3 regions of the Paenibacillus sp. 19GGS1-52 genome follow, and region 1 is predicted to be linked to each of the others. Evidence: predicted binding sites of a transcription regulator. Region 1 holds the regulator's gene; each other region holds the start of a gene.
The links. The regulator Rex, encoded in region 1, represses fermentation and respiration genes when NADH is low (regulators of the CRP and FNR family bind a similar motif). The targets are predictions, from matches to a motif close to TTGTGAAATATTTCACAA.

Region 1 (7,739 bases):
CATCTTGGAATGAATATGAAGCATTTCACTGTGTCGCATGCACTCTCACGTCTCTATAAGGATAGCCGCAACGGTCAACTGCCGGCACTGCGACTGATGTTGCAATCTTCAGGCAGTGAGCAGGCCTCAGAATGGAGCGGAGTCATAGACAGGATTTATCCTGATTTGCTTACGGTGAAGGAAACCTGGGATATGCTTACTGATAAGCTGTTTAGCCTTATGCCAGAGCGCAGTGATGCGTCTGCTGGCGAAGCTGGGCAATTAGTTCTGCGTCTGCTCCCGGGGAATAAACCTAAGACGTGGGAGGAACTGGAGGCTCTAGAGAACTCCTTAAATCTCACTCTAACGGATATCATACGCAAGGGTGACAAGATGCTGAATGAGATGCGTGATCAGGACGGACAGTCTTCCTCTGACAGTCTTGTGACCGATATCAGTGGTTTATTCAAAGATTTGGCTTCTATTCGTGAACAAGTGCGTTTCTTTATGGGAATGAATGACGACAATGTAGTATATTGGCTGGAGGCTAATGGTAATTATCGCAGCAAATCGTTACAGCTCTATGCGGTGCCTGTGGATGTTAGTTCGCAGCTCAAGGAGCTGTTCTTCGATAAGAAGCGGAGTATTATATTAACTTCGGCTACCCTGTCTGTCGATAAATCATTTCAGTTTATGATTGATAATCTAGGTCTGAATGCAGCTGTTGAAGAAGGTCGCCTCATGACAGTGTTGCTACCCTCTCCGTTCCGTTATCGGGAACAGGCGCTGCTCGTCATTCCGCGCGATTTTCCAAGTGTGAAAGGTAGTGTGGGGGATGCCCGATTTGTGGATATGCTAGTGCAGTCACTTGCTGAAGCAGCAGTGGTCACCCGTGGGCGGATGCTTGTGTTGTTCACCTCTTACAAGATGCTTCGCCAAGTGTATGAGCCGCTTAAAGAAGCACTGGCTTCGCAAGAAATCACTGTACTGGGCCAAGGAGTGGAAGGCGGCAGCAGAAGCAAGTTGATCCGCCGTTTTCAGGACAGCACAGCTTCTGTGCTGCTCGGTACGAGTAGCTTCTGGGAGGGTGTAGATATTCCGGGTGAGGCCTTGACCTGTCTTGCTATCGTCAGACTGCCGTTTCAGCCACCGAACCATCCGCTAGCCGAGGCAAAGGCAGAGTTGCTGCAGGCTCAGAAGAAGAATCCGTTTATGAAGCTGTCTGTTCCACAAGCAGTCATTCGCTTCAAGCAGGGTTTTGGGCGTCTGGTGCGCACAGCCCAGGATCGCGGAATTGTCATTGTATATGATACCAGAGTTATTGAATCTTATTATGGGAAGTATTTCCTTTATTCACTACCAGGCCCCAAGATGGAGCATATGCTTACTGATCAAATGGTTCCTCGTATTGCTGAATGGCTGGAAGAAGGCGGCGTTATCTAAAACGTCGCCAATCCTGTTGATGTGAATCACCATTATTTGGAACTATATCTTAAATTAGGAGGAGAAAACATGAAATCGGATAATAAAATATCGGAGGCTGTCGTTCGCAGGCTACCAGTGTACCTGCGTTTCCTGAATGATCTCCAAAAACGTGAAATTCCCACAGTTTCATCTCAAGAGCTTGGTCAAAAATTAGATCTTAACCCGGCGCAGATTCGTAAGGATCTGGCTTATTTTGGCGATTTTGGTAGAAAAGGGATTGGTTACGACGTATCCTATCTCATTGAGAAGATCCGCCACATTTTGAAGCTGGACCAGCAAATTAACGTAGCTCTGGTAGGTGCCGGTAATCTCGGACATGCGTTGTCCAATTACAATGCTTACTTGAAAGACACGATGAAGATAACAGCGGTGTTTGACTCCTATGCCCCCAAGGTAGGACAACAAATTCACTCTTTAACCGTTCAACCTATGGATGAGCTGGAAAGTACCATCCGCAAGCAGGGAATCCGCATTGGGATTATTACTGTTCCGGATTTTGAAGCGCAGAATGTGGCTGACATTTTGGTTACATCAGGAATCGAAGCGATTCTGAATTTCGCACCGGTTATTTTGAAGACGCCTTCTTATGTGCGCATTCATGCGGCTGACTTTACTACAGATTTGCAGAGTCTGGCCTATTATTTACAAGATGGAAGGGAAGAGATTGAAGATGGCAAGCAATAAGACTGTTATCAAAAACGGGCGTTTTCTCGTACCGGGAGCGATTAAGCCTGTTCTGAGTGGATATATGACTATAGAAGATGATTTAATCTCTTACATAGGTGAAGAGGAACCTCTTTTTGAAGAGGGTGTACAAATCGTTGACGGTAGCCGCCTGCTGTTCATGCCGGGACTAGTGAATACACACGGACATACAGCGATGTCCTTGCTGCGCGGTTACGGAGATGATCTGGCGCTACAGGTATGGCTTCAGGAGAAAATGTGGCCGATGGAGGAAAAGTTCACCGGAGATGATGTGTACTGGGGCACTTCACTATCTGTGCTGGAAATGTTAAAGGGAGGCACAACCACCTTCCTGGATATGTATGATCATATGGACCGGGTAGCCGAAGTTGTTGAGCAATCAGGCATTCGTGCTGTTTTGATGCGTGGAGTAATTGGTCTGTGCTCTGAAGAGGTGCAGAATCATAAGCTTGCAGAAGCTATTGCGTTTGCCAGCAACTGGTACGGGAAGGCTGAGGGTAGAATCACTACGATGATGTCACCACACGCGCCATATACTTGCCCACCGGACTTTTTTGTGAAGTTTGTGCAAGCCGCCCATGATTTGGATTTGCCAATGCACACGCATATGTCGGAGACGAAACGCGAAGTGGAACAGAACATAGCTGATTACGGTTTGCGGCCTGTAGCGCATCTGGAGAAGCTGGGCATGTTCACTCGTCCATCACTTGTAGCCCATGCTGTTCATTTGAACGATGAAGAAATCGGAATTTTATCGCGTCATAATGTTGGCGTTTCCCATAATCCTGGTAGCAACCTGAAGCTTGCCAGCGGAGTGGCCCGCGTTACAGATCTCCTGAATGCAGGTGTGAAGGTGTCCTTGGGTACGGATGGCGCAGCAAGCAATAATAATCTGGATATGTTCGAGGAAATGCGGCTTGCGGCACTCATCCATAAAGGTGTAAGTGGTGATCCAACAGCTGTTCCTGCTCCACAAGCCTTGCGTATGGCTACGGAGTATGGAGCAAAGTCGATCTTTTTAGATAAGGTGGGCAGACTTGCGGCCGGAATGAAAGCAGATTTCATTGCATTGGATATTGATCAGCCCCATCTGCTGCCACACACGGATTTGCTCTCTCATGCTGTTTACTCAGCCAGTGCCAGAGATGTGGAGCATGTCTGGATCAATGGCAAGCAGGTTGTGAAGCACGGTGAATGTCTGACGCTTGATGAGGAAGCCATCTGCCGCAAGGCGCAGGAATCCTTTGAAGGGCTGTTGAAGCGGTAACTGACCTGTACTTCTTAGTTGTCTGAATTAAATATACGAAAGGAAGCTGCAGCTTGAAGAATAGGAGAAAATGGATCCTGCTGGGCTCGGCCCTCATTCTGCTCCTTCTGGTCGGACTTAGCCAGTTCTATGCCTACATCATGAAAGATCAATGGAACGAGCGAGATGCCGCTGAGGACGTTGCCAGAACACGTACCGGACTGACAGAGGTATCGAAGGCACAGAAATCAGTGTGGGATGAAAACTCGGTGTATTGGGTTCTTACGGGGAAGAATGAAGCTGGAACCGCGATGATGGTATGGGTACGCTTTACAGTAGAGGGTAAGGTTGCTGATGGCGACAACGCCGTTTACGGGGAAGAACTAAGTAAGGGAACCTCAGAGCAGCAAATGCGTGTAATTATCGCTGCTCAACTGCCGGATATTAAGATTGAACGGCTGCTGCCGGGTGTGTATAACGGAGAGTATGCTTGGCAGCTTTTCTATGAGCAGGGAGAACGTTATTATTATCAATTCTACCGTTTTTCTGATGGAAGTCCGATTGGAGAGGGCTACAGTCTGCCTAATCGTTAAGTTGTGAGACAACTGAGGAAACATTCCGTTAAAGTTTACAACATCAAAACAGCAAGTCCCACAACTGGGACTTGCTGTTTTTTTGATTTTTCGGACTGCCGCTAGTAGTATTGTAATTAGATCGATCTCTGTAATATCCTGCGGATTTATGTATATCCAATAGATAGATCAAAATATATCTTTTGAAGGAAGATTCGAGAACTTTGTTGTCGATAAAAGCTGAAAGGAGAGCCTCAAATAGGAAGGAATTAGTATTAAAAATTTTAAATAAATTCACATCTTCTTCCGATTTCGTATATACACCTATGATATACTATTACTTGTATTGATGCATGCCTAATAACATGCTAGTCTCGGATTAGCGCTAGACACGCTATTTTTATCAGTTCATACAATCTAATGATTTTCATCTTTGAGAGGAGGACGTTTCTTGAAATTGCGTATTGTACCTGTACTGCTAACGTCACTGCTGTCAGCTGCCCTTTTGTTCGGTGGGTGGTTTCTGTATCGTCAGTATGTCATTCAAGAGCCGCTCCAAAAGATTGTGGCAGGATATCAAGGTGTTAACAGTTCACATATTACTATTAACCGTAACGAGGTCACATTGAAACTAGATTTGCAACCGGGCACGAAATTGCGTGAACTGGTTCAATATGTGTCTACCGAAGGGAAGTCAGTAATCGGTGCTCGGACACTGAAGCTTGATGTTGATCAGCATTCCAACACTCTACTAGATGAATATTGGGATAAAGCAATGTTCTCGGTTGCAGAAGCAATGGAGAGCCGAAAGTATACACTAATACCTGCTAAACTTGATGGACTGAAGGAGCAATACTCGAAATATACTGATGTGATCGCTACGACGGAAATCGACGACAATAATGTCTATGTAAGCCTAAGTAACGGTAAAGAGAGCAAATTCATCATTTTACCGCGACAACCGGGAACGATGGGGGTATGGAATAATGCCTAAGTGGTTGAAAGAAGCTTTTGTTGGATTTATCCCTGTATTGTTGATCTTTATGGCGTTTATTGGTGTTAATATTTTTCCTGTGGTTATCGCCGGAGGAATGGTTGGTGCACTTCTACTTATAGCCCATTTACGTGGCGGCATGACAGTGAGTGCCGGAGCGGAGAAGAAACGCAAGAAGAACGGACCCTCCAAGCTTACCTTTGATGAAATTGGCGGTCAGGATAGTGCGAAGCAGGAACTGCGTGAAGCGCTGGATTTTCTGATCCGGCACGAAGAAATCAGTAAATTTGGGATTCGCCCGCTAAAAGGGATCTTGCTTACAGGCCCTCCGGGAACCGGTAAGACATTAATGGCTAAAGCCGCAGCACATTACACAAATTCTGTATTCGTAGCTGCAGCAGGCAGTGAGTTTGTAGAAATGTATGTTGGTGTAGGTGCCGGACGTATTCGTGATTTGTTCAAGGATGCCCGCGCTCGTGCAGTTAAGGAGAACAAAGAAAGTGCCATTATTTTTATTGATGAAATTGATGTTATCGGCGGCAAGCGCGAGGGCGGTCAGCAACGTGAATATGATCAGACTTTGAATCAGCTGTTAACCGAAATGGACGGGATATATAATAACGAAGCTCCGCGTATTCTGCTGGTTGCGGCAACGAACCGTAAAGAAATGCTCGATACAGCGCTGCTGCGTCCGGGGCGGTTCGATCGTCACATTCAAGTGGATATGCCGGATAAAAAAGGTCGTAAATCGATTCTTGATCTGCATGCCAAGAACAAGCCGCTGCGTGCTGATGTGAGCCTCGACAAAATTGCCGAGGAAGCTTACGGCTTCTCCGGAGCCCAGCTCGAAAGTGTCATGAATGAGGCGGCCATCTATATGATGCGCGAGAATCTGATAGAAGTAGAGCAACGCCATCTATCAATGGCCATTGACAAGGTGATGATGGGCGAGAAGACAGACCGTGAAACCAATCATGAAGAAAAGAAACGGGTCGCAATACATGAATTGGGACATGCTATCATGGCTGAGATGCTTCGTCCGGGAAGTGTAAGCCAGGTTACTCTTACTCCGCGCGGACAAGCACTTGGATATGTTCGTCATAATCCGCAGGAAGAGCAATATCTGTATACCAAGGATTATTTGGAGGAACAGATCATGATCGCTCTCGGTGGAGCCGCCGCCGAAGTGATATTTTACGGAGGGCGAAGTACGGGTTCCCGAGGTGACTTTGATCAAGCGCTGAATATTGTGGAGACAATGATGAAATCAGGTTTGACTTCACTGGGGATTGCCAACCTGCAAATGGTCACCACGGAAGAGCTAATGAAAGAGAATAGTAAAATACTGGATGAGCTGATGACGCGTACGCATGAGCTGCTGGAGAAGCAGAGAAATGTGTTCGATTACTCGCTTGACATCTTAATGAAGGAAGAAGTTCTCTCTGGAGACCAATTTCGTTGTCAATTTAGTGACAGTGTACTTTTACCGGCATAATTCTTTATGCTGGTTATTTTTTTTTACTTTTCAGACATGCTAAGATATCATTATATGTCGGGCTATATAAATCTTTACGACAGACAAGGTACAATACAAAAGTATAGATACCTGAAAGGATGGAGACTTTTTTATGAATTTTAAGAAAATTGGTGTCATCGGTGGTGGCACGATGGGACAAGGTATTGCCGAAATGCTAGCAGCCAAGGGTTTGGATGTAATGCTGGTGGAGAAAACAGAGGACAGATTAAACTATTCTTATGAAATGATCGAGGCAAGCCTTGATAAACAAATGGAGAAATGGGCGATCACTGCAGCTGAGAAGAAGCTTATTCTTAGCCGTATCGAAAAAGTGACACATTTCGCTGAGCTTAGCTCTTGCGACATGGTCATTGAAACCATTACTGAAGATTTGGAAGCGAAGCAAAAAGTATTCAATCAACTCGATCAGGTGTGTCCGAGCCATGTTATTCTTGCCAGCAATACGTCGACGCTCAGCTTGACGGAACTCGCAAGTTCTACAATATATCCGGAGCGCGTAATCGGTATGCATTTCATATATCCAGTAGCCAAAGTGGATCTTGTTGAAATTGTACGTGGACTGAAAACCTCAGATGCTACTTTTGAAGATACGAAGGCCTTTGTGGATGAGATTGTTGAGAAAAAAGGCGTAATGATTTATGAATCCCCGGGATTTGTAACTTCACGTCTTATTTGCTTGTTCATCAATGAAGCTATGCATGTGCTGCAAGAGGGTGTTGCTACAGCGGAAGATATTGATGATGCTATGCGTATGGGCTACCAATTCCAATATGGACCGCTTGAAATGGCTGACCATTTCGGCCTTGATTCGGTGCTGGCTGCGTTGGAACGGATGTTCCGCGAGTTTGGCGAACTGAAATATCGTCCTTCGACTATTCTCAAAAAGATGGTGCGTGCAGGACAGCTGGGTATGAAGTCGGGCGAAGGATTTTTCAAGTACGACAAGGATGGTGACCGTGTATGAATATTCTAGTTATTAACTCAGGCAGTTCTTCACTAAAATATCAACTTTATAATATGACCGATGAGTCTGTTCTGGCTAAAGGTTTGGTAGAACGCATCGGGATGGATTCCTCTATTCTGACTCATAAACCAACAGGTAAACAGGAAGTAACTGAAGTAAGCGAAATTCTGGAGCACAATACAGCGATTCGTAAAGTTCTTGCATGTTTGACAGACAAAGTACATGGAGTTCTGGAATCTACAGATGAGATTAATGCT
Region 2 (7,739 bases), 2.1 Mb from region 1:
GCATTTAAGTCGGGATCATAATATGATGGATCTGGCAAAGATGTCAGTTCGTTATGCGATGGAGGACCGGGGCTGTTTTTTCAAAGATAGTGAGTTTAAACTATGTGATACGTATTATGATCGCCCTACGCCATGGGATACGGTGAGCCAGTCATAAGCTGATCCAATTCAGCGGTCTTGCGCTCAAGTTCCTGGCGGGAGATAAGCCCTTTATCAATCAGCAGCTCAATCATGGCACTAAGAGTAAGGGTCATATGATAGTGTTCATCCTTCAGATCACCTAGTTTACCAATGAACTGTACCAGATCAATACTTGTGGAGAAAGATTCCATATTCTGCTTCTCCTTTCGAATTGAAAAATGTAAAAAATTTGCAAGGAATTCGCTTCAGAAAAGCCACGACTGAACGTCTGCCTGTGATACAATCTATATAGAGAATAAGTTAAGCGTAATTCTGTAGTGCTTGCTATTATTGTAGTCTGTTAAGTTGAAAAATATTCCGAAATAAGAGAAACGGCTGTGTTCTTCTGATAAAGGACAAGATCCGTTTTATAAAATAGCCTTACTTTACGCTAAATACCACTTTCTTGTGGTAAAGGGATAAAGTGAAACCTTTTAACACTATTTGGAGTCTGGAAGATAGATTGATATAGCTCGGGCGTTGTTGCTTGGCGTTCAGGTCATGAATGCAGTAGCAATAGAGGGGAGAGGATTTGGGTGGGACTGTTTCAAGATGATTTCTATTCAACTAAAGTATCGCGGCGTAAAGATCGAAAAGGAACAAAGGGATCCACAACTCGCGGCTGGTCTGTTCGCAAATCACGCCGTAGTCTGCCAACTTGGCAGATATCTGCCATCTGCTCTTTACTCAGCGCGGTGGTTGCGGTGCTTCTCTTCAGTTTGCTTACAGGCCAACTAACACATGAGACGGCTCAGAATCCGGCAAAGATTGAGAATGTTACCCCGAGCAGTGGTGATCCATATGATCGGATTATTCAGGCTGCGGCTCTAGTTCGCCCTGCCGTAGTGAGTATCATTAACCATAAGGAAGATAATAAGGAACTTAATATTCTGGATGAGTCGGCATTAGGCTCCGGGGTTATATATAAGAAAGATGCTAAAAAGGCATACATTATTACGAATAATCATGTCATCGAAGGTTCTAGTAAACTAGAGGTGGTTACAATTGACGGGGAGACTCGCAAAGCATCGCTAGTTGGTGCCGATAAGGTTAGTGACATTGCCGTACTCTCCATTGATGCTAAAGGAATAAATACGATCGCACAGATCGGGGACTCCTCGAAGCTACGTCTCGGCGAAACGGTAATTGCCATTGGCAACCCACTGGGTCTTGGCGATTCACTAACTTCTGGTATTGTCAGCTATACGGAACGGATGATTCCAGTGTCGCTCAATCAGGATGGTGTATATGATTGGGAGCAGGAAGTGATTCAGACGGATGCAGCAATTAATGAAGGCAACAGTGGTGGTGCGCTTGTAGATCTGGAGGGTAAGGTCATTGGTATTAATACGATGAAGATTTCAGATACGGGTGTAGAAGGTCTCGGCTTTGCCATTCCGTCCAATCATGTGATGGAGAATGCGGCTGAACTAGCTGAAAAAGGGAAGATAGCCCGTTCCTATCTGGGTGTCTATTCTGTAGATTTGAATAATCCCTATGTTCCACTCGCAGAGGATCAACGCAAGGAATTGAACCTGCCAGCTAGCATTAAAGACGGTGTAGTCGTTCTGGATGCTGTTGGACCTGCAAAGGTCGCTGGGCTGAAATTTAATGATGTCATTACGAAATTTGATAATGAGCCGATTACTTCAACGCTCTCATTGCGCAAATATTTATATGATAGTACCAAGATTGGTGACGAGCTAAAGATTACCTTTTATCGCAATGGAGTTGTGAAGCAGGTTGTAGTAAAACTTCTTGAAAAACCAGAGGAATAAAAGCGCTAAAGAGTGTATATACTGCTATTGTAGGTGAGACAAATTATCCGGCTGGTAACCCTTACATTGGGAAGTCAGCCTTATACGGGAAAATAAGGGGAAATACGGATAGCTCTCTTGCCTTTGCTATTCAGGTGTGGTAATATGATAACAATCATACAGTTGATACCTAATTCTTGCATTGAAAAGGGCTGTCAAGTAGAGTTATACAACCTTTTTCAATGTGTGAATTTTTTCTTTGTCTGAAGATAAAAAGAACATATTAATTTAAATTTGTGGAGGTAACACACATGCAAACAGGTACAGTTAAATGGTTTAACGCAGAAAAAGGATTCGGATTCATCGAGGTTGAAGGCGGAAGTGACGTATTCGTTCACTTTAGCGCAATTACTGGCGACGGCTTCAAAACTTTGGACGAAGGCCAACGCGTTGAATTCAACGTTGTTCAAGGCAACCGCGGACCACAAGCCGAAAACGTTGTAAAACTGTAATAATAGAAGGTGCCGTCCCCGCTTGTGAAAGTTGGGACGGCCTTTTTTTTACATTTCCATCGGTTTTCTCAACTTTTGACATAAAGGAAGGGAGGAACGGTAATGAACTACCGGAAGAAGCCTTTAGAAGAAATACCGGAAGAGGATACCGCAATCTGGGCCTGTACCAATGATGGATGTAACGGATGGATGAGGGATAATTTTGCATTTGAACATGCGCCTTCTTGCCGTCTATGTCACTCCCCAATGGTTCGCAGTATGAAGATGCTGCCGATTTTGCTTAATTCCAATGGCGATCTCAAGTCGCTGAAGAAGGGTACTTCTATCACCTAACTTACGCTTTATGAGCTGAGCATTTTATAGAATGACGTACAGCAAAGAGACGGGTAAACCGTCTTATTTTTTTTGCTTATTTTCGAAATATTGTGATATTTGTCACAAATATATTGTTTTTTGCCTCTAAATGGGGTGTATAATGTGATTATTATCACACTTTGATCTTCGAATTTTTGACAAAATATAAGTACGAAAAGGGAAGAAGGAAGGGGAGAAATATGGATACAGTGATGCTGTCGCGGTTTCAGTTTGCATCGACAACGATTTTTCATTATTTCTTTGTGCCGGTGTCTATCGGACTAGCGCTCCTGATTGCGATCATGGAGACGATGTATGTCAGAAAAGGGAATGAAGAGTACAAGAAGATGGCTCAGTTCTGGGGAAAGCTGTTCCTCATTAACTTTGCAGTAGGCGTTGTAACGGGGATATTACAGGAATTCCAATTCGGGATGAACTGGTCCGATTATTCGCGTTTTGTCGGTGATGTGTTCGGAGCACCACTAGCTATTGAAGCGCTGTTGGCTTTTTTCTTGGAGTCTACATTCATAGGGCTGTGGATCTTTGGGTGGGATAAGGTTTCCAAGAGAGTGCATCTGTTATCCATTTGGCTGGTAGCGTTCGGAACGATGTTGTCTGCTTTCTGGATCTTAGCCGCCAACTCTTTCATGCAGCACCCTGTGGGGTTTGCCATAAATAACGGACGGGCAGAGATGAATGATTTCTTAGCCCTGATAACAAACGGCCAGTTGCTGGTGGAATTCCCACATACAGTGCTGGCTGCATATGCAACGGGAGCATTTCTGGTAACGGGGATTAGTGCGTATAAGCTGCTGAGAAAGCAGGAAGTATCTTTTTTCAAAAAGTCATTTGAGATTGCTGCTATTGTAGGTATTGTCTCTTCGATGGGTGTGGCTGTTGCAGGACATGCTCAAGCGCAGTATTTGGTCAAAACTCAGCCGATGAAGATGGCAGCGTCTGAAGGCTTGTGGGGTAAGAGTGGTGACCCAGCACCTTGGACTATATATGCTAATATTGATCCGGAGAACAAGGTGAGTAGCAATGAAATTCAAATACCTTATTTGCTCAGTTTTCTCTCCTACAGTAAATTCTCTGGTGAAGTTAAAGGGATGAACCAACTGCAAGCTGAATATGTGCAGAAATATGGTGAGGGGGATTATATCCCGCCCGTGCGCACAACCTTCTGGAGCTTCCGGATCATGGTTGCGGCTGGTACAGCGATGATCGTGTTGGGTCTGTATGCTATCTATCTGATCTGGCGCAAAAAAATGGACCGTCCAAACACTTGGTTTATGCGGTTCATGCTCTGGGGGCTGCTGCTTCCACCAATCGCCAATACGGCAGGCTGGATTATGACTGAAATTGGACGCCAGCCGTGGACGGTATTTGGTCTTATGCAGACTAAGGATAGTGTATCTCCTAATATTTCGAGTGGACAGGTGTTATTCTCGGTTATTTCTTTTACGACTATATACGCGATTCTAGGAATCGTAATGATTGGGTTGTTCATCAAGGTCATCAGAAAAGGCCCTTATGCCATGGATAATGATCACGATGTTTCGCATGATCCATATAACAAGGAGGTGTCCCCAAATGTCTCTTAATGAATTATGGTTCTTGCTGATTGCCGTGTTGTTCGTAGGATTCTTCTTCTTGGAGGGCTTCGATTTCGGGGTGGGAATGGAAACACAGTTTCTGGCCAAGAATGATACAGAGCGCCGGGTGCTGATTAACTCGATCGGGCCTTTCTGGGATGCTAATGAGGTCTGGCTGATTACAGCTGCTGGGGCGATGTTCGCTGCTTTTCCCGATTGGTATGCTACGCTGTTCAGTGGATTCTACATTCCCTTTGTCTTCGCCTTGCTGGCTCTAATTGCTCGCGGAGTGGCCTTTGAATTCAGAGGCAAACGCGATTCGCAGGCTTGGAAAAGAACATGGGATGCTTGCATCTTCTTCGGCAGCGCCCTCCCTCCTTTCCTGCTGGCAGTTGTCTTCGCCAGCTTCATCAAAGGCTTGCCGATTGATGGGGATATGCAGATGTATGCTGGATTTACGGATATCGTCAATGTCTATACAGTCGTAGCTGGTGTTACGGTAGTTCTGCTCTGCCTGGTGCATGGACTGATGTTCACCACGCTTCGTACGTCTGGCGATCTGCAGAACCGCGCACGGAAGCTGGGTCAGAAATTGCTGCTTCCACTGGGCGCATTACTGTTGGCTTTTGTAATTATGACTTACAATATGACAGACATATTTGAAAAGCATGGAGCCTGGCTGCTAATTATGGTTGTTCTGGGGATTGTGGCTTATGTACTGGCTGGATACTTCATGATGAAGAAGAAAGATAGTCTTGCCTTTGGAATGACCGGAGCTGTAATTGCGCTGTCGGTAGCTTCAATCTTTGTGGGCCTGTTCCCACGGGTCATGATTAGCTCCATTGATCAAGCCTTCAATCTGACCATCACGAATGCGGCTTCGGGCCATTATTCACTGAAGGTCATGACGATTGTGGCGCTGACGATGCTGCCGTTCGTGCTGGGATATCAGATTTGGAGTTACTTTATCTTTCACAAACGGATTCATGAGAAGGAGCATCTTGAATACTAATGGATAAGAATTTGCTAAGGTATAAAGGAGTTATGCCGGTCTTTCTGATCGTAGGCTTCCTTACCCTGGTGCAAAGCGTGTCCATTCTTCTGCTGGCCAAATGGCTGGCAGAAGTCATTTCTGCACTGTTTGCGGGAGAACCGCTGAAGGAACAATGGGGCACTGCGCTATTGTTCCTTCTTGCGTTTCTCATGCGCCATGCCTGTTCTATGCTGATGGGCCGTGTCTCCTACCGTTTTGCGGAAATGACCGGCAGCAGCATGCGAAGAGAAATGATGGACAAGCTGTTCCAGCTTGGGCCCAGAATGGTAGGCGACCGGGGAACCGGAAATCTGGTTACGCTTGTACTGGAAGGAGTAACAAAGTTCCGTACTTACCTGGAGCTGATTATTCCACGGATGGTAGGGATGTCCGTTACACCAGCCTTGCTGCTCATTTATGTCTACACACAGGACATGACGAGCGGTATTATTCTTACGGTGACGATGCCAATTATTATTGTCTTCATGATTCTGATCGGTATGACGGCCCGCAAGCAAATGGACCGCCAGTTGAAGTCTTACCGCACGTTGTCCAATCACTTCGTCGATTCGCTGCGCGGCTTAGAAACACTGAAATTTCTCGGACGCAGCCGCAGTCATAGTCAGAGTATTTCTGATGTGAGCGATCGCTACCGCTCGGCGACCATGCGTACACTGCGCGTGGCGTTTATGTCCTCGTTCGCCATGGACTTCTTCACAATGCTGTCTGTAGCTACGGTTGCCGTAAGTTTAGGCCTTAGACTCGTCAACGAACAGATGACGTTGCTTACTGGCTTGACCATTCTTATTTTGGCTCCGGAATATTTCCTGCCGGTTCGGCTCGTAGGTACAGATTTCCATGCCACGCTGGACGGGAAGGAAGCAGGAGAGGCAATGAAGAGTATTATTGACCGGGATACGGTGAAGGCTGTGGTGCTAGAGGGCAAGGGGAATGAACTTGCTATTGCAGCTGATTCTGCGGAATCCATTTTTAAGTGGCATCCCGAGAGTATACTTACGCTAAATGAAGTCAGCGTGCAATTTGAAGAGGGTGACCTTTCTTCGCTCAAAGGTATTAACCTGCAATGTAAAGGTGCCAGCAAAATTGGTATTATCGGGGAGAGCGGTGCGGGTAAATCTACGCTCGTGGATGTACTCGGCGGCTTCCTGCACCCTACCTCCGGGAGTATTACAATCGATGGCAATCATGTTAGTGCCCTCACCGATGAGGCTTGGCGCAAGCAGACCTCCTATATTCCGCAGCGGCCTTATATTTTCAGTGGTACGCTCTCGGATAATGTACGCTTCTATTATCCAGAGGCTACGCTGGAAGAAGTTGCCGCAGCGGTGGCTGCGACTGGATTATCAAGACTGGTGGCCTCTTTGCCGAATGGCCTGGATGAGATGATTGGGGGCGGCGGTCGTGTGTTGAGTGGCGGACAGGAGCAGCGGGTAGCGTTAGCCCGCGCTTTGCTGAGCAGCCGTCCGATCATGCTGCTGGATGAGCCGACAGCTCATCTTGATATTGAGACAGAGGTTGAACTGAAAGAAACCATGCTGCCGCTATTTGCTGGAAAGCTGGTGTTTCTAGCTACACATCGTCTGCACTGGATGGTCGATATGGATCTTATTATTGTGATGCAGCAGGGACAAGTGGCGGAGATCGGTACCCACGGGGAGCTAGTAGCCCGTAAGGGTGCATATTATGAGCTTATACAAGCGCAATTGGAGGGAATCCATTGAAACGTGAAGGATGGTTTGCTCCCTATGTATCGTCGTATTTTTGGCGCTTTCTACTTATTATCGCGCTTGGAGCACTGACGATTTTCTCAGCATCATCACTGATGTATACCTCGGGTTTTCTGATCTCCAAAGCCTCTATTCCACCAGAGAATATCTTAATGATCTATGTGCCGATTGTGGGTGTGCGCACGTTCGGAACAAGCCGCGCTGTCATTCACTATGTAGAGCGTCTTGTAGGACATGACACTATTCTGCGGATTCTCTCTAACATGCGTGTCCGTCTGTACAGTATCCTAGAACCACAGGCACTGTTTCTGTCCTCGCGTTTTCGTACGGGCGATATTCTTGGCATGCTTGCCGATGATATTGAATATTTGCAAAATGTCTATTTGCGGACGGTATTTCCAAGTGTAGTCGCCTTGCTGATCTATGCTGCTGCAGTTATTTCATTAGGGACCTTTGATATAGCCTTCGCGCTGCTAATGGCGCTGTACATGCTGGTGTTGGTGGTTGTGCTGCCCTTGATTTCACTGCTCTTCACCCAGAAGCGTCAACGTGAAGTGAAG
Region 3 (7,739 bases), 270 kb from region 1:
AATAGAACAAAACGAATACCTGGGCCGTCAACGGTTCCAAAAGTTTCTAAGGAATGTATACGTCCTTTAGCCATATGATGACATCCTTTCTCCACGATTGAATGACAGTCTGCTTTTCTCCAATATCGCGGCCACGAAGTTTTAAATTTTAACTATCTTGTAACAAGATCATACCGCCCTTGAGACAAGGGCGGTATGGCCTTGCAGCTATTTCACTGCGTATTTAATATCATCATTAATTAAATTACATTGCACCATGGAAAGTACGTGTAACAACATCCATTTGTTGCTCGCGTGTCAACTTAACAAAGTTAACTGCATAGCCAGATACGCGGATAGTCAATTGCGGATAATTCTCTGGGTGCTCCATAGCATCCAGTAATTGTTCGCGGGCAAATACGTTAACATTCAGGTGATGACCTTTGCTGTTAAAGTATCCATCAAGCATAGATACAAGGTTGGATTTACGTCCTTCTTCTTCTTTACCCAGTGCTTTTGGCACGATAGAGAAGGTGTTGGAGATACCATCCATGCTATCTTCGTACGGTAATTTGGCTACGGAACTCAGGGAAGCCAAAGCACCTTTCTTATCACGTCCGTGCATAGGGTTAGCACCTGGTGCGAATGGTTCACCTTTTTTACGTCCGTCAGGAGTAGTACCAGTCTTCTTACCGTATACTACATTTGAAGTAATTGTCAGTATTGATTGTGTTGGCAGAGAGTCACGGTAAGTGTGATGTTTACGAATCATAGTCATGAAAGATTCTACCAGTTCTACTGCGATGCTATCCACAGCGTCGTCATTGTTACCGTAGCAAGGGAATTCGCCTTCAGTTGCGAAGTCAATAGCAATTCCTTGTTCGTTACGGATAGGTTTTACTTTAGCAAATTTGATAGCACTCAGGGAGTCAGCTGCAACCGACAGACCAGCGATACCACAAGCCATTGTCCGTAGAATATCACGGTCATGTAAAGCCATTTCAACACGTTCGTAGGAATATTTGTCATGCATATAGTGAATAACATTCAATGTGTTTACATAAGTCTTTGCAAGCCATTCCATCATTGCTTTGAAGCGTAACATAACTTCATCATAGTCAAGAATATCGGAAGTAATACGCGGCATTTCAGGTCCAACTTGTACGCCGGACTTTTCATCGACACCACCGTTTATTGCATACAGCAATGCTTTTGCCAAGTTGGCACGAGCACCAAAGAACTGCATTTGTTTACCGATACGCATTGCGGATACACAACAAGCGATCCCGTAATCGTCGCCGTAAATCGGACGCATCAAATCATCGTTCTCGTATTGAATTGCACTAGTTTCAATAGAAACCTTAGCACAGAATTTCTTAAAACCATCAGGCAATTTCTCGGACCACAGAACAGTAAGGTTCGGTTCTGGTGCTGGTCCCAGATTGTAAAGAGTGTGCAGGAAGCGGAAACTGTTCTTCGTAACACGAGTTTCTCCGTTAACTGACATACCACCGATGGATTCTGTAACCCAAGTAGGGTCACCGCTGAACAAATCGTTGTAATCAGGTGTACGTAGGAACTTAACAATACGAAGTTTCATTACGAAATGATCAACCAGTTCTTGTGCTTGTTCTTCACTCAGAACGCCTTCTGCAAGATCCCGTTCAACATAGATATCAAGGAATGAGGATACGCGTCCAAGAGACATTGCCGCACCGTTCTGTTCTTTGATTGCTGCCAGGTAGCCGAAGTATACCCATTGGAAAGCTTCTTTAGCTGTGTTAGCAGGTTTGGAAATATCGAAGCCATGCATTTCAGCCATTTTCTTAAGTTCGCCAAGAGCGCGAATTTGTTCGGAAACTTCTTCACGAAGACGGATTAGATCTTCGCTCATTGAATCCAATTCAAGATTAAGAAGGTCTTTTTTCTTGTCTTTAACAAGGAAATCAATACCGTAAAGAGCTATACGACGGTAGTCACCGATAATACGACCGCGGCCGTAAGCATCAGGAAGACCAGTAATAATACCTGCTTTGCGGACTGCTCTCATCTCATTGGTATATGCATCAAACACGCCTTGGTTATGCGTTTTGCGAATATTCGTGAACATATCAACAATTTCTTGTGGAAGCTCGAAGCCATAGGCTTTACAAGCATCGATCATCATTTTAATACCGCCAAATGGTTGGATCGAACGTTTGAAAGGTGCATCTGTTTGAACGCCGACAATTTGTTCCTTGTCTTTGTCAATGTATCCAGGTTTATGCGATACAATAGTGGATACAGTGTTAACATCCACATCAAGAACGCCACCATTAGCAATTTCTTGCTTAGTCATTTCGGAAACAAGTTTCCAAAGTTCTTTGGTATTGTGAGTTGCGCCTGCAAGGAATTCTTCCTTGCCCAGGTAAGGTAAAATGTTCTTCTCAATAAAATCATTAACGTTTACTTTTCTTGACCATTTGCCTTTTGTAAATCCGCGCCATCCCGACTTAACCTCTTGTACATCTTTTTCGATCACCGACATTGCTAAATCCCTCCATTTATATTTATATTATTTTTGTGAGATCGCAGGCTTGAAGGTTAATCCCGCGTCTTGTTTGATCCCTAAGAATATGAAATGGTTGTAATAATTTTCACAATCGATACTTCATAACCGGGACCTTGTCTATACATACATTTTAGTTTGTTTTCTGAAAAAAGACTGTGACAAATATCACCTTTTCGGTGATATTTGTCACTCCCATCTAATTTCGCAGTGCTTTATTATTGCCTGAATTACAGTCTCTTAGTTTTCGAATCTTCCGTAGAATGCATCACGGTATACTTCAGCCAGTTCAGAAACCAGTGGAAGCTTAGGGTTAGCAGTCGTGCACTGATCTTCAAAAGCTTTATCAGCCAAGTAATCTACATTGGATTCAAAGTCTTTTGGATCAAAGCCCAGTTGTTGGAATGATTCTTCAATACCCAGCTGTTTATTCATATCGCGAATCATGTTAATCAAGCTGTTTACGCCTTCTTCAGTAGTACGAGCAGGCAATCCCAAAATGCGGGCAATCTCAGCATAACGCTCGTCAGCTATAAAATGCGAGTATTTAGGGAACGAAGCGAACTTCGATGGTTTCTTCGCATTATAACGGATTACGTGTGGCATCAGGATGGCATTAGTACGTCCGTGAGCCGTGTGGTATTGACCGCCCCATTTATGTGCTAAGCTATGGTTGATACCCAGGAAGGCATTGGCAAATGCCATACCAGCTAGTGTCGACGCGTTGTGCATTTTTTCGCGGGCAAGTTTATCGGCTTCCAACGCTGATTTGATCAGGTATTGGTGTACCAACTGGATAGCTTTGATAGCCAGACCATCAGTGTAGTCACTCGCCATTACAGATACATAAGCTTCGATCGCATGTGTCAATACGTCCATACCTGTATCGGCAACAGCTGTTTTAGGCAGACTGTAAACAAATACTGGATCGATGATCGCAACATCCGGAGTAAGCTCATAATCAGCCAACGGATATTTAATGTGGTTTTCGCCAGTTTTATCAGTAATAACAGCGAATGAAGTTACTTCCGAACCTGTACCCGAAGTTGTTGGAATGGCAACGAATTTCGCTTTTTTACCCAATTCTGGGAACTTGTAAACGCGTTTGCGGATATCCATAAATTTCTGTTTCAGTCCGTTAAAGTCAGCATCTGGATGTTCATAGAACAACCACATTCCTTTGGCTGCGTCCATTGGGGAACCGCCGCCCAGTGCGATGATGCAGTCAGGCTTGAATCTGTTCATCATAGCCGTACCTTTTTCAACTGTAGTTGTAGAAGGATCTGGTTCAACTTCCGAGAAGACCTCGATAGCTACCGGAGTTTGGCGTTGACGCAGATAATGTTCAACTCTTTCTACATATCCAAGTTTAACCATCATAGGGTCAGTGATAATAGCAACACGGGTAATATCAGGCATTTTGGTCAGGTATTGTGTAGAATCCTTTTCAAAATAAATCTTATCCGGCACTTTAAACCATTGCATATTCACTTTACGACGGTTCACCCTTTTCACGTTGATCAAGTTGATGGCAGTAACGTTCTGCGATACCGAGTTGCGACCATAAGATCCACAGCCCAGAGTCAGAGAAGGAATATTTGTATTGTAAATATCACCGATTGCTCCATGTGTAGAAGGAGAGTTCACAAGAATACGTCCGGTTTGCAGACGGTGCGAGAATTTCATAATAACTTCCTCGTTGTTGGAGTGGATAGCTGAGCTGTGACCCATGCCTCCAAATTCAACGATCTGTGCTGCGCGTTCGATACCTTGATCAGCATTTTTTACTTTGTAGCAAGCTAGAACAGGACTGAGCTTCTCAGCAGAAAGCGGGTATTTCGGACCTACGCCCTCAAGTTCGGCTACGAGGATCTTAGTGCCAGCTGGAACCTGGATTCCGCACATTTCAGCGATCTTCGTTGCAGATTGTCCAACAATTGCCGGGTTAACTGCACATTTTTCAACGTTCATTGCGCCGGAAGTCAGTTTGGCAGATTCTTCTTTATTTACGAAGTAACAGCCGTTTGCGATCATTTTCTTCTTCACTTGATCAAAGATAGCTTCTTCAATGATTACTGCTTGTTCGGATGCGCAGATCATGCCGTTATCAAAAGATTTGGAAAGAATAAGGTCAGTTACAGCCTGATCGATATCCGCGCTCTTCTCAATGAAGGCAGGCACGTTACCAGGACCTACGCCGAGAGCCGGCTTGCCACAGCTATAAGCTGCTTTAACCATTGCCGATCCGCCAGTTGCCAGAATCAGAGCAACATCAGGGTTATTCATCAATGCGTTTGTTTTGTCCATTGTAGGCATTTCAATCCACTGAATACAGTTCTCAGGAGCGCCAGCTGCAACAGCAGCGTCACGAAGAATTCTTGCGGATTCGGAGCTACACTGTTGCGCAGATGGATGAAAACCGAATATAATAGGGTTACGTGTCTTCGCGGAAATTAGGGCCTTAAACATTGTGGTTGATGTTGGGTTAGTTACCGGTGTGATACCCATAATGATTCCGACTGGTTCTGCAATCTTCTGGAAAGCGTCATAAGCGTTGTCTTCGATAACACCTACTGTCTTGTCGTACTTGATTCCGTGCCAGATATATTCTGTTGAGAAGATGTTCTTCGTGATCTTATCTTCGTATACTCCGCGTCCTGTTTCTTCGACAGCCAATTTCGCCAAATACATGTGTTTATCAAGTCCAGCCAATGCCATGGCTTGAACAATGTTATTCACTTGTTCCTGGTCGAGCAACATGAATTCTGCTAAAGCTTTCTTTGCTTTGTCAACTACCGTTTGAATATATTCTTCAGCGGTAGGTTGTTTAACTTGGGCGGCGACTTCATTCTTTACTGCCATCTCCCTCGTCCTCCTGTCAATTTTTGAGTTGTTTTTCTCTACAAATTCATTCTATCACATTCTATCCAATATGCATAGTGAAATCTTTCACATACTTTAAACTTTTTTTGATTCGTTTTCAAAGCGCTTTCATTCGATTATATTGTGGATTTTAATCCATTTTTTTCATTTTTTCCAAGCCTAAAATTCCATTCATTATGAAATTGTAGACCTTAATTCCTTTTGCGTCACCTGGATTTTGCTTTGTTCTTTTTGAATGCAATAAGGTTGCCATATTACCTGCTTCCAGTCATCCTTCAAGCTCCTCCTAGGTTAATAGTGTACCATCTAGATACTTTGCCCGCTCAATTATTAGTATAACCATTGAACAAAAGTCACCCTTAGGCATTTAATGCCTAAGGCCGTTCAGTATCACTCGTATGTAAGCGGCATTTCCGGAGTGTAAGATGCTTTCCATCCTTCAGCAAGCATGCCAAAAGCCGGCCCTCCAAAGGGCCGGCTTTTGGCATGCTCATTTTAGTTCAATCCAGCTATAAGATCTGTTCGACGACTACTCCACTTTAATAGTATCAAAAAATTTCGTTTGTACGGTTTTGGCTGCAGCATCCAGCTGAGCTTTGGAATCTGTGCCTTTTTTGGAGAACAGCTCCTGAATAACGTTAGACATTGTTGCATAGTAATCTTGCGTATTGTATTGCGCTTCCGGTTTGCCGTCCAACAGAGCCATGATGTCAGGGCTATATTGGTAGACATTGGTATACTTATCGTAGACAGCTTTTGTTTTCTTGCCGAAATCGGAATCTGCGGAATAGTAATCCAGAAGCGGTGGAATGAAATATTTACCGTCTGTTGTCCGTTGTTGTAACACAGCATCGAGTGCTTCTAAGCCTTTGTCAGAGAAATAATCGAAGGTAATATAGCGGAAAGCCATTTCTTGCTCATCTTTTGTGGCATTAGGATTGATGACGAGATAATCGCCGCCGAGTACACCGGTATGCTTGCCGCCTTTTTCAGCAGCTGGCATTGGGTACGTAAGCACATCCTCAGGCTTCATTCCACCTTGATTCAAGGCTTGCTCAATTACACCGTCGGAGCCAGCCATAACCATAGCCGTACGTCCTTGTTGGAATGCGCCTACAGCATCACCCCAGCCCAGTGCCCAGTCCTGAGGAATCGCATTGGCTTCCCATCTCAGCTTTTTGTAGAAATCCAGTGCTTTGATGCCTGCATCAGAATTGAAGGTTGCGACAACCTTGCCACCATCAATCTTTTGGATATCGCCGCCTGCTTCAAACAGGAAGTTGGTCCAGTTCCAACCTGCTTCGTTGCCTTTACCCATGGGTGCGATACCGGAGATGCCTTTTTTGGTATCAGCTACACCTTTGGCAGTATTCAGCATATCGTCCCAGGTCCAATCCATAGGCGGAACCGCAACACCTTTGTCGTCGAGCATTTTCTTATTAATCATCGTAGTTGTAACATAACCCTTTTGCGTGACCCCGAATACTTTGCCATCAATAATGAATTGATTCTGCAGCACCGGATTAATTTGATCTTTGAATTCGTATTTATTCCACAGATCAGTGATGTCAGCAACCCAGCCTTTTTCCACCAGGAATTTAGCTTCAGTAGCGTAGGTATTAAAGAAAGTTGGTGCTTCATTAGCCGCCATCTTAACTCCGATTTCACTTACATTGTACTGCCAGTCATCTTTAACGATCTCTACATTTGGATATTCTGCTTGGAAACGCTTGATCTTGTCATCTTCCTGTGCTCTTATCTCTGTCAGGTCAGGCGTAGGATAGTGAATCTTAATGGTTACTTTTCTCTGGGTGATATCATCCGCTGGCGCTTCGGTTGCGCTGCTGGCGTTATCAGTTGCGGCATTGGTTACTGCCGGAGATGCTTCCCCTTCCTTGTTTCCCTGTGCGTTACCGTTGTTATTATTGTTACCGCCGCAGGCGGACAACAATGTGCCGGTCACAAGGAGGCATGCTAACACGCTGGAAAATTTACGCATTGAAACTCCCCTTTTCAATTCATTATTATCTTACAACTTCATCATAAAAGAGAAATCGCTTACAAACGAGGTGCATTTATATTCCTTTCATGTGCAGGTTTACGATCCACCTCTAAATCTGTCATCCTATGCTCAGCCTTTTACTGCCGATAAAGCGACTCCACGCATAATAAATCTTTGGAAGATCAGGAAGACGATGATCGGCGGCAGGGTAACAATAAACAGAATAGCAAATTTGATGTTGGTATTAAGTGCTTTTACATTAATGACGTATTTATAGATCGCTGTCGCCAGCGTATATTTATCCTCACTATGCATGACCAGAGATGG

Region 2: the regulator Rex is predicted to act here: its motif matches at 2,873-2,890, upstream of H1230_RS01600 (cytochrome ubiquinol oxidase subunit I).
Region 3: the regulator Rex is predicted to act here: its motif matches at 5,465-5,482, upstream of adhE (bifunctional acetaldehyde-CoA/alcohol dehydrogenase).

Annotation. Positions count from the first base shown of each region.
Region 1 is NZ_CP059724.1:2,474,166-2,481,904, forward strand. It holds gene dinG (ATP-dependent DNA helicase DinG) at 1-1,422, shown strand, start outside; gene H1230_RS11640 (redox-sensing transcriptional repressor Rex) at 1,492-2,148, shown strand; gene H1230_RS11645 (amidohydrolase) at 2,135-3,436, shown strand; gene H1230_RS11650 (cell wall elongation regulator TseB-like domain-containing protein) at 3,490-4,008, shown strand; gene H1230_RS11655 (hypothetical protein) at 4,439-4,981, shown strand; gene H1230_RS11660 (AAA family ATPase) at 4,974-6,476, shown strand; gene H1230_RS11665 (3-hydroxyacyl-CoA dehydrogenase family protein) at 6,610-7,482, shown strand; gene H1230_RS11670 (acetate/propionate family kinase) at 7,479-7,739, shown strand, end outside.
Region 2 is NZ_CP059724.1:331,135-338,873, forward strand. It holds gene H1230_RS01575 (MBL fold metallo-hydrolase) at 1-157, shown strand, start outside; gene H1230_RS01580 (hypothetical protein) at 126-332, opposite strand; gene H1230_RS01585 (S1C family serine protease) at 717-1,958, shown strand; gene H1230_RS01590 (cold-shock protein) at 2,249-2,449, shown strand; gene H1230_RS01595 (cold-shock protein) at 2,552-2,782, shown strand; gene H1230_RS01600 (cytochrome ubiquinol oxidase subunit I) at 3,004-4,407, shown strand; gene cydB (cytochrome d ubiquinol oxidase subunit II) at 4,397-5,410, shown strand; gene cydD (thiol reductant ABC exporter subunit CydD) at 5,410-7,173, shown strand; gene cydC (thiol reductant ABC exporter subunit CydC) at 7,170-7,739, shown strand, end outside.
Region 3 is NZ_CP059724.1:2,207,965-2,215,703, reverse strand. It holds gene pflA (pyruvate formate-lyase-activating protein) at 1-74, opposite strand, end outside; gene pflB (formate C-acetyltransferase) at 245-2,506, opposite strand; gene adhE (bifunctional acetaldehyde-CoA/alcohol dehydrogenase) at 2,768-5,389, opposite strand; gene H1230_RS10335 (ABC transporter substrate-binding protein) at 5,940-7,409, opposite strand; gene H1230_RS10330 (carbohydrate ABC transporter permease) at 7,542-7,739, opposite strand, start outside.